Regions from separate parts of the Streptomyces sp. NPDC057854 genome, predicted to be linked through region 2. Evidence: predicted binding sites of a transcription regulator. Region 2 holds the regulator's gene; the other holds the start of a gene.
The links. Region 2 encodes HrcA, which represses chaperone genes, less so after heat shock. Its sites were predicted from a motif close to TTNGCACTCNGNNNNNCNGAGTGCNAA; they were not measured.
Positions count from the first base shown of each region.

Region 1: groL (chaperonin GroEL) is a predicted target of HrcA. The motif match lies at 2,566-2,592, and genes of this name have one in related genera.

Region 1 covers NZ_JBHVMF010000003.1:113,449-117,737, reverse strand. The annotation lists gene ACFVQZ_RS06780 (FG-GAP-like repeat-containing protein) at 1-120, opposite strand, end outside; gene ACFVQZ_RS06775 (deoxyxylulose-5-phosphate synthase) at 350-685, shown strand; gene groL (chaperonin GroEL) at 777-2,399, opposite strand; gene ACFVQZ_RS06765 (cold-shock protein) at 2,760-2,963, opposite strand; gene ACFVQZ_RS06760 (MoaD/ThiS family protein) at 3,401-3,679, opposite strand; gene thrC (threonine synthase) at 3,703-4,289, opposite strand, start outside.
Region 2 covers NZ_JBHVMF010000024.1:92,232-96,520, forward strand. The annotation lists gene dnaJ (molecular chaperone DnaJ) at 41-1,177, opposite strand; gene hrcA (heat-inducible transcriptional repressor HrcA) at 1,178-2,197, opposite strand; gene ACFVQZ_RS29285 (MBL fold metallo-hydrolase) at 2,336-3,073, shown strand; gene ACFVQZ_RS29290 (DUF3097 domain-containing protein) at 3,167-3,970, shown strand; gene hemW (radical SAM family heme chaperone HemW) at 3,997-4,289, opposite strand, start outside.

The sequences.
Region 1 (4,289 bases), on a different contig from region 2:
GATCGTCACGCTGTACGGCGCGGTGTCGGCCGCCATCGCGGCCGGGCCCGTGGTGGCCGCGAGGCCGGTGAGGGCCAGGGTCGCGCTCAGGGCGAGCGCGACGGTTCTTCGGACGGACAAGTAAGGGGTCCCCTCGTGCGGAACGTCGATGGCGACAGGCGCGCGGGGGACGCGGAACGGCGGCACGACGGCCGGGGACGTTCACGCGGGCGCTGGCCCGATGCCCCCCACCTGCCGGCTGGCGTGATCGTACAACTGGCCGAAACCCGACGGGAAGTGGAGGGTCCCCGTCCGGCGGCGCCCCGAAATGGGCGGGCCCCGTGGGGCCGGGCCGTCCTACCCTGCCGCCATGCGTATCCACAGGACGGCGTACGTGTGCCTGCCGTGCCGGGGCTCGTACAAGCAGGGGCGCGAGCACGGGCAGGAGCACCGGTGTCCCCGCTGCGGGGAGCCGATGACCGGGGTCGGGGCGGTGTTCCAGCCGCCGCGGCGGCGGGACGACGAGGGGTGGCGGGTGCTGGCAGTGCTGCTGCGAGCCGGGGTGCGCTTCGACTTCTCCTGCTGCCAGAACTGCTGCGGCCCCGGCTACCGGCCCCGGACGCTCGCCGAGGTGAAGGCGCGCGTCGCGTACGCCCGCCGGACCGGCGAACCGCTCGCCGAGGCCCTCGTCCGGCCCGTCGTCTGAGCGGGCCGGGAACGCGCCGAGGGCGGCACCCCCTGCTGGGGAGTGCCGCCCTCGGTTCGCGTTTCAGCGATGAACCACCGATCCGTCAGGATCAGAAGTCCATGTCACCGCCCGGCATGCCGCCGCCGGCCGGGGCCGCGGCCTTCTCCGGCTTGTCGGCGATGACGGCCTCGGTGGTGAGGAACAGCGCGGCGATCGACGCGGCGTTCTGCAGCGCGGAGCGCGTCACCTTGGCCGGGTCGATGATGCCCTCGGCGACCAGGTCGACGTACTCGCCGGTCGCGGCGTTGAGGCCGTGGCCCGGGGTCAGGTTGCGCACCTTCTCGACCACGACGCCGCCCTCGAGGCCGGCGTTGACCGCGATCTGCTTGATCGGGGCCTCCAGGGCGAGCTTGACGATCGCGGCACCGGTGGCCTCGTCGCCGTCCAGCTCCAGCTTCTCGAAGACGCTGGAGGCCTGGAGCAGGGCCACGCCACCGCCGGCGACGATGCCCTCCTCGACGGCCGCCTTGGCGTTGCGCACGGCGTCCTCGATGCGGTGCTTGCGCTCCTTGAGCTCGACCTCGGTCGCGGCACCGGCCTTGATGACCGCCACGCCGCCGGCGAGCTTCGCGAGGCGCTCCTGGAGCTTCTCGCGGTCGTAGTCGGAGTCGCTGTTCTCGATCTCGGCGCGGATCTGGTTCACGCGGCCCGCGACCTGCTCGCTGTCACCGGCACCGTCGACGATGGTGGTCTCGTCCTTGGTGATGACGACCTTGCGGGCGCGGCCCAGCAGGTCGAGACCGGCCGACTCGAGCTTGAGGCCGACCTCCTCGGAGATGACCGTGCCGCCGGTGAGGATGGCGATGTCCTGGAGCATGGCCTTGCGGCGGTCGCCGAAGCCCGGGGCCTTGACGGCGACGGACTTGAAGGTGCCGCGGATCTTGTTGACGACCAGGGTCGACAGGGCCTCGCCCTCGACGTCCTCGGCGATGATCAGCAGCGGCTTGCCCGACTGCATGACCTTCTCCAGGAGCGGGAGGAGGTCCTTCACGGAGGAGATCTTGGAGTTGACGATGAGGATGTACGGGTCCTCGAGCGCGGCCTCCATGCGCTCCATGTCGGTCGCGAAGTACGCCGAGATGTAGCCCTTGTCGAAGCGCATGCCCTCGGTGAGCTCGAGCTCCAGACCGAAGGTCTGCGACTCCTCGACGGTGATGACGCCTTCCTTGCCGACCTTGTCCATGGCCTCGGCGATGAGCTCGCCGATCTGGGTGTCGGCGGCGGAGATGGAGGCGGTGGAGGCGATCTGCTCCTTCGTCTCGACCTCCTTCGCCTGGTCGAGCAGGGCGCCGGAGACGGCCTCGACGGCCTTCTCGATGCCGCGCTTGAGGGCCATCGGGTTGGCGCCGGCGGCGACGTTGCGGAGGCCCTCGCGGACGAGCGCCTGGGCGAGGACGGTGGCGGTGGTCGTGCCGTCGCCGGCGACGTCGTCCGTCTTCTTGGCGACTTCCTTGACCAGCTCGGCGCCGATCTTCTCGTACGGGTCCTCGAGCTCGATCTCCTTGGCGATGGAGACACCATCGTTGGTGATCGTGGGGGCGCCCCACTTCTTCTCGAGGACGACGTTGCGGCCCTTGGGGCCGAGGGTGACCTTGACGGCGTCAGCGAGCTGGTTCATGCCGCGCTCGAGACCGCGCCGGGCCTCCTCGTCGAACGCGATGATCTTGGCCATGTGAAGTGGTCCTCCCGGACATGGGGTGGATAACGCTCCAGGAACGCGCCGACGCCCGCGACGGACGGCCTCCGCGCTCCGCGTGGTTCCTTGCCCCACCCGGGTCGGCGGCCTCGTCTGCTCGATCCTCGTAGCACTCTCACCTTCCGAGTGCTAACGCCAATGATTAGCACTCGCCCTAGGAGAGTGCAAGCGACTCTCGTGGATCGGGCAGGTCCACGCCGCCCCCTCCCGCCGCGCGGGCCCGCCGCGCCCCCGGACCGCCCCGCCGCACCGGTCCGGGAACGCGCGAGGGGCCCGCATCCGTGGTGGATGCGGGCCCCTCGACGACGAGACGCCGGTGGCCGATCGCGCCGTGCCTCAGGCGGTGACCTTGACCATGTCCGCCTGCGGACCCTTCTGGCCCTGCGAGATCTCGAACTCGACTCGCTGGCCCTCTTCGAGGCTGCGGTACCCATCCATCTGGATGGCGCTGTAGTGGACGAAAACATCCGCACCACCGTCGACCGCGATGAAGCCGTAGCCCTTCTCCGCGTTGAACCACTTGACGGTGCCCTGAGCCATGCCTAACTCCCCTATTACGTACTGGCCCTTGAGCGGACCCGCACTTCGCGGACCCGGGTCAGAACCTGCGCCGGAACGCGTCGACCGCCGCTGAATGTATCTGTCCAACTGCCCTCTGCAACAGGGCAATCGACCGGGAATTCTGAAGGGCGCGGAAAGGGGGATCGGGAAGAAATCCTCGAATTGCGGGGCAAGTCGGGCCGGGCAAAGGGCACATAAGGGGCAGAGTGCGCGCGCTTTTCGGCCGCTTGTTGTCGCATTCTTGTCAGGTCCTGGTCCGCACTCATATGCGTCCGGCATGAGCGGCGGAGGGGACTTCCCCAACTCTACCGCGCTCAACCATGCAGAATTGCCCCCTCCGCTTTCTCTCGCGGAGGGGGCAATTCAGTACCGCCGGGTAACGGCGAAGGGGTCGGCCGAACGGCCCGCGGCGGGGGTCAGCAGCCGCCGGCGACGGCCGGGATGATCGAGACGCCCGCGCCGTCCGGCGTGGCGGTCTCCAGGCCCTGCTCGAAGCGCACGTCGTCGTCGTTCACGTAGACGTTCACGAAGCGGCGCAGCTTGCCCTGGTCGTCCAGGACGCGGGCGGCGATGCCGGTGTGGTTCTTCTCCAGGTCGGCGATGACCTCGGCGAGGGTCGCGCCCTCGGCGGGGACCTCGGACCGCCCGCCGGTGTAGGTGCGGAGGATGGTGGGGATGCGGACGTTCACGGCCATGGCGGTCGTCGTACCTCTCTGAGTCAGTGGGCCAGGCCCGCGTCGCGGAACGCGTCCAGGCTCGGGCGGATGGTGGCGGTCGCCTGAGAACTGTCGGCCACGGCGTCCAGGGTCTTGAGCCCGTCGCCGGTGTTGAGGACGACGGTGGTGAGGTTCGGGTCGATCACGCCGGCCTCGACGAGCTTGCGGGTCACGCCGACGGTCACGCCGCCCGCCGTCTCCGCGAAGACGCCCTCGGTCCGGGCGAGCAGCTTGATGGCGTCCACGACCTGCTCGTCGGTGACGTCCTCCACGGCGCCGCCGGTGCGGCGGGCGATGTCGAGGACGTACGGGCCGTCCGCCGGATTGCCGATGGCGAGGGACTTGGCGATGGTGTTCGGCTTCTGCGGGCGGACCACGTCGTGGCCGGCCTTGAAGGCGGCGGACACCGGGGAGCAGCCCTCGGCCTGGGCGCCGAAGATCTTGTACGGCTTGTCCTCGACCAGGCCCAGCTTGATGAGCTCCTGGAGCCCCTTGTCGATCTTCGTCAGCTGGGAGCCGGACGCGATCGGGATGACGAGCTGGTCGGGGATGACCCAGCCGAGCTGCTCGCAGATCTCGTACGCGAGCG
Region 2 (4,289 bases):
CCCGTCGGGCGCGCCCTCCGGCAGCCGGGGGCGCCGCCCGTCAGCGTCCGTTGAACGCGTCCTTCAGGCGGGAGAACAGGCCCTGCTGGCCCGGCTGGAACTGGCCCTGGGGCCGCTCCTCGCCGCGTAGCTTGGCCAGTTCGCGCAGCAGGCGTTCCTGCTCGGCGTCGAGCTTGCCCGGGGTCTGGACCTCGACGTGGACGATCAGGTCGCCGCGCCCGTTGCCGCGCAGGTGCGTGACGCCCCGGCCGTGCAGCGGGACCGACTGCCCGGACTGGGTGCCCGGCCGGATGTCGATCTCCTCCGGCCCGTCCAGCGTCTGGAGCTGCACCTTCGTGCCGAGCGCCGCCGCCGTCATGGGCAGGGTGACCGTGCAGTGCAGGTCGTCGCCGCGCCGCTGGAAGACCTCGTGCGGGGTCTCCTGGATCTCGACGTACAGGTCGCCGGCGGGGCCGCCGCCGGGGCCGACCTCGCCCTCGCCCGCGAGCTGGATCCGGGTGCCGTTGTCGACGCCGGCGGGGATCTTCACGGTCAGCGTGCGCCGCGAGCGGACCCGGCCGTCGCCCGCGCACTCGGGGCACGGGGTCGGGACGACGGTCCCGAAGCCCTGGCACTGCGGGCAGGGCCGGGAGGTCATGACCTGGCCGAGGAACGACCGGGTGACCTGGGAGACCTCGCCCCGGCCGCGGCACATGTCGCAGGTCTGCGCGGAGGTGCCGGGCGCGGCGCCCTCACCCGAACAGGTGGTGCAGACGACGGCCGTGTCGACCTGGATGTCCTTGGTGGTGCCGAAGGCCGCCTCGTTGAGGTCGATCTCCAGGCGGATCATGGCGTCCTGGCCGCGGCGAGTCCGCGAGCGCGGGCCGCGCTGCGAGGCCGTGCCGAAGAACGCGTCCATGATGTCGGAGAAGTTGCCGAAGCCACCAGCCCCGAAGCCGCCCGCGCCGCCCCCGCCGGAGTTGGACAGGGGGTCGCCGCCGAGGTCGTAGACCTGCTTCTTCTGCGGGTCCGACAGGACCTCGTAGGCGGCGTTGATCTCCTTGAACCGCTCCTGCGTCTTCGGGTCCGGGTTCACGTCCGGGTGAAGCTCGCGGGCGAGGCGCCGGAACGCCTTCTTGATCTCGTCCTGGGACGCGTCGCGGCGCACGCCGAGTGTGGCGTAGTAGTCCGTGGCCACTTACGACTCCGCCAGGATCTGTCCGACGTAACGTGCCACTGCGCGTACCGCTCCCATCGTTCCGGGGTAGTCCATGCGGGTCGGTCCGACCACGCCGAGTTTGGCGACTGCCTCGCCGCCCGAACCGTAGCCGACCGAGACGACGGACGTGGAGTTCAGCCCCTCGTAGGCGTTCTCGTGCCCGATGCGTACGGTCATGCCCGATTCCTTGACCTCGCCAAGGAGTTTGAGGAGCACGACCTGCTCCTCCAGGGCCTCCAGGACGGGCCTGATCGTCAGCGGGAAGTCGTGTCCGAAGCGGGTGAGATTGGCGGTGCCGCCGATCATCAGCCGCTCCTCGTGCTCCTCCACGAGCGTCTCCAGGAGCGTCGCGAGCACGGCCGAGACCGTGGCGCGCTCCTCTGCCTCCTCGAAGGACTCGGGGAGGTCCTGCACCAGCTGCGGCACGTCGGCGAAGCGACGGCCGCCGACCCGGCTGTTGAGCCGGGCCCGCAGATCGGCGAGGGAGGTCTCGCCGAAGGGCGCCGGGCAGTCGATGACCCGCTGCTCGACCCGTCCGGTGTCCGTGATGAGGACGAGCATCAGCCGGGCCGGGGCCAGCGACAGCAGCTCGACGTGCCGGATGGAGGAGCGGGTCAGCGACGGGTACTGCACGACGGCGACCTGCCGGGTCAGCTGCGCGAGCAGCCGCACCGTACGGCCCACGACGTCGTCGAGGTCCACGGCGCCGTCGAGGAAGTTGTGGATGGCGCGCCGCTCGGGGGTCGAGAGCGGCTTGACGCCGGCCAGCCGGTCCACGAAGAGCCGGTAGCCCTTGTCGGTGGGGATCCGCCCGGCGCTGGTGTGGGGCTGGGCGATGTACCCCTCCTCCTCCAGCACCGCCATGTCGTTGCGCACGGTGGCGGGCGAGACGCCGAGCTTGTGGCGTTCGGTGAGCGCCTTGGAACCGACCGGTTCCTCGGTGCCGACGTAGTCCTGGACGATGGCGCGCAGCACCTCGAGTCTGCGTTCGCTCAGCACGCGCACACCTCCCGTTCCAGCCGTTCCGGTTGCTCCGCTTTTGGCACTCGCCCTGTCCGAGTGCCAGGAAACCCCCGGCCAGTGTACGGCCGGGCCGGTCGCTCCTGGCAAGGAGGCGGACCCGCTAGCGTCGGCGGCATGGACATCGAGGAAGCGGTCTGGGCGGCTCAGGGGTGGGAACGGCTCGCGGCCGGAGTGGGCCGGCGACGGCTCCCCGGCTGGGACGCCACCACCGGACTCGTCGTGGGAGAACGGGCCGTGCTGCTGTACGACACCGGCTCCTCGCTCGCCGAGGGCGCCGCGATCCGGGCCCAGGCGGAGGCGGTCACCGGCGGCCGGCGCGTGACGCACATCGCACTCGGCCACCCCCATTTCGACCACGTCCTCGGCACGGCCGCGTTCGCCGGCGCGGAGGTCTTCGGCGCGGTCGGCACCGACGAGCTGCTGGGCTCGGCCCGGGCCCGCGAGGAGCTGTGCGCGGACGCGGTGCGGCACGGGGCGGACGAGCGGGCAGCGGCCGAGGCGGCGGAGGCGCTGGTGGCGCCGCGCCACACCGTCACCGGCGAGTGGACGCTCGACCTGGGCGGCCGGCAGGTGCTGCTGGCCAATCTGGGCCCGGCGCACTCGGGCCACGACCTGGTGGTGTGCGTGCCGGGCGAGCGCGAGGTGGTGTTCTGCGGCGACCTGGTCGAGGAGTCCGGCGAGCCGCAGGCCGGCCCGGACGCGGTGGGCGCCCGCTGGCCCGACGCCCTCGACCGCCTGCTGGCCCTCGGCGGCGAGGACGCCCTGTACGTGCCCGGCCACGGCGCGGCCGTCGACGCGGCTTTCGTCCGACGCCAGCGCGAGGAACTGGCACGCCGCTTCCCGGTGTCGTAGCGTCCCCGGGTGCGCGGCCACCGCCCGGACCCGACGCCGCCGTGGCCGCCCGGCAGAGACGACCCGCCCGTGCACCCGGAGGACCAGGAACCCGTGCGCAGCTACGACCCCGACCTCACCCCGCCGTGGAAGCGCACGGCGCCTGCCCCGGAGGTCCCGGCCGAGACCGACCTGGTCGTGGAGGAGGTGGCGACGGGCTTCTGCGGGGCGGTGATCCGCTGCGAGGCGGGCACGGTGACGCTGGAGGACCGCTTCGGCAAGCACCGGGTGTTCCCGCTGGAGCCGCGCGGCTTCCTGCTGGAGGGCCGGGTCGTCACCCTGGTCCGCCCGCCGTCCGGCGGCCCGGCCCGCCCGGCCCGTACGGCCTCCGGCTCGATCGCCGTGCCCGGGGCACGCGCGCGCGTGGCGCGGGCGAGCCGCATCTATGTGGAGGGCCGCCACGACGCCGAGCTGGTCGAGCGGGTCTGGGGCGACGACCTGCGGGTCGAGGGCGTGGTGGTCGAGTACCTGGAGGGCGTGGACCACCTGCCGGAGATCGTCGCCGGCTTCGCCCCGGGCCCGGACGCCCGGCTGGGCGTCCTGGTCGACCACCTGGTGCCGGGCTCCAAGGAGTCCCGGATCGCCGCCGGGGTCGCCTCGGAGCACGTCCTGGTCGTCGGCCACCCGTACATCGACGTCTGGCAGGCGGTGAAGCCCTCCGTCCTCGGCATCCCCGCCTGGCCGGAGGTCCCCCGCGGCCAGGACTGGAAGACGGGCACCTGCCGGGCCCTCGGCTGGCCCGCCGACAACACGGGCGCGGTCTGGCAGGCCATCCTGAAGCGCGTCACGTCCTACAAGGACCTGGAGCCGGCGCTCCTGGGCCGCGTGGAGGAGCTGATCGACTTCGTGACGGCCTGAGGCGCCACGCGGTCCCCGCGGGCCCGTCAGTCGACCAGGTCCCGCACCACCGCGTCCGCGAGGAGCCGGCCGCGCAGGGTCAGGACGGCCCGCCCGGCGGCGTACGGCGCGGCGTCGAGGAGTCCGTCGTCCAGCGCCTTCCGCGACGCCGCCAGGCCGGCGGGCTTCAGCAGGTCCAGCTCGACGCCCTCCCGCAGCCGCAGCTCCAGCAGGATCCGCTCGACCCGCCGGTCCTCCGCGGACAGCACCTCGCGCCCGGCGCCGGGCGACCTGCCCGCGCCCAGCGCCGCGGCGTACGCGCCCGGGTGCTTGACGTTCC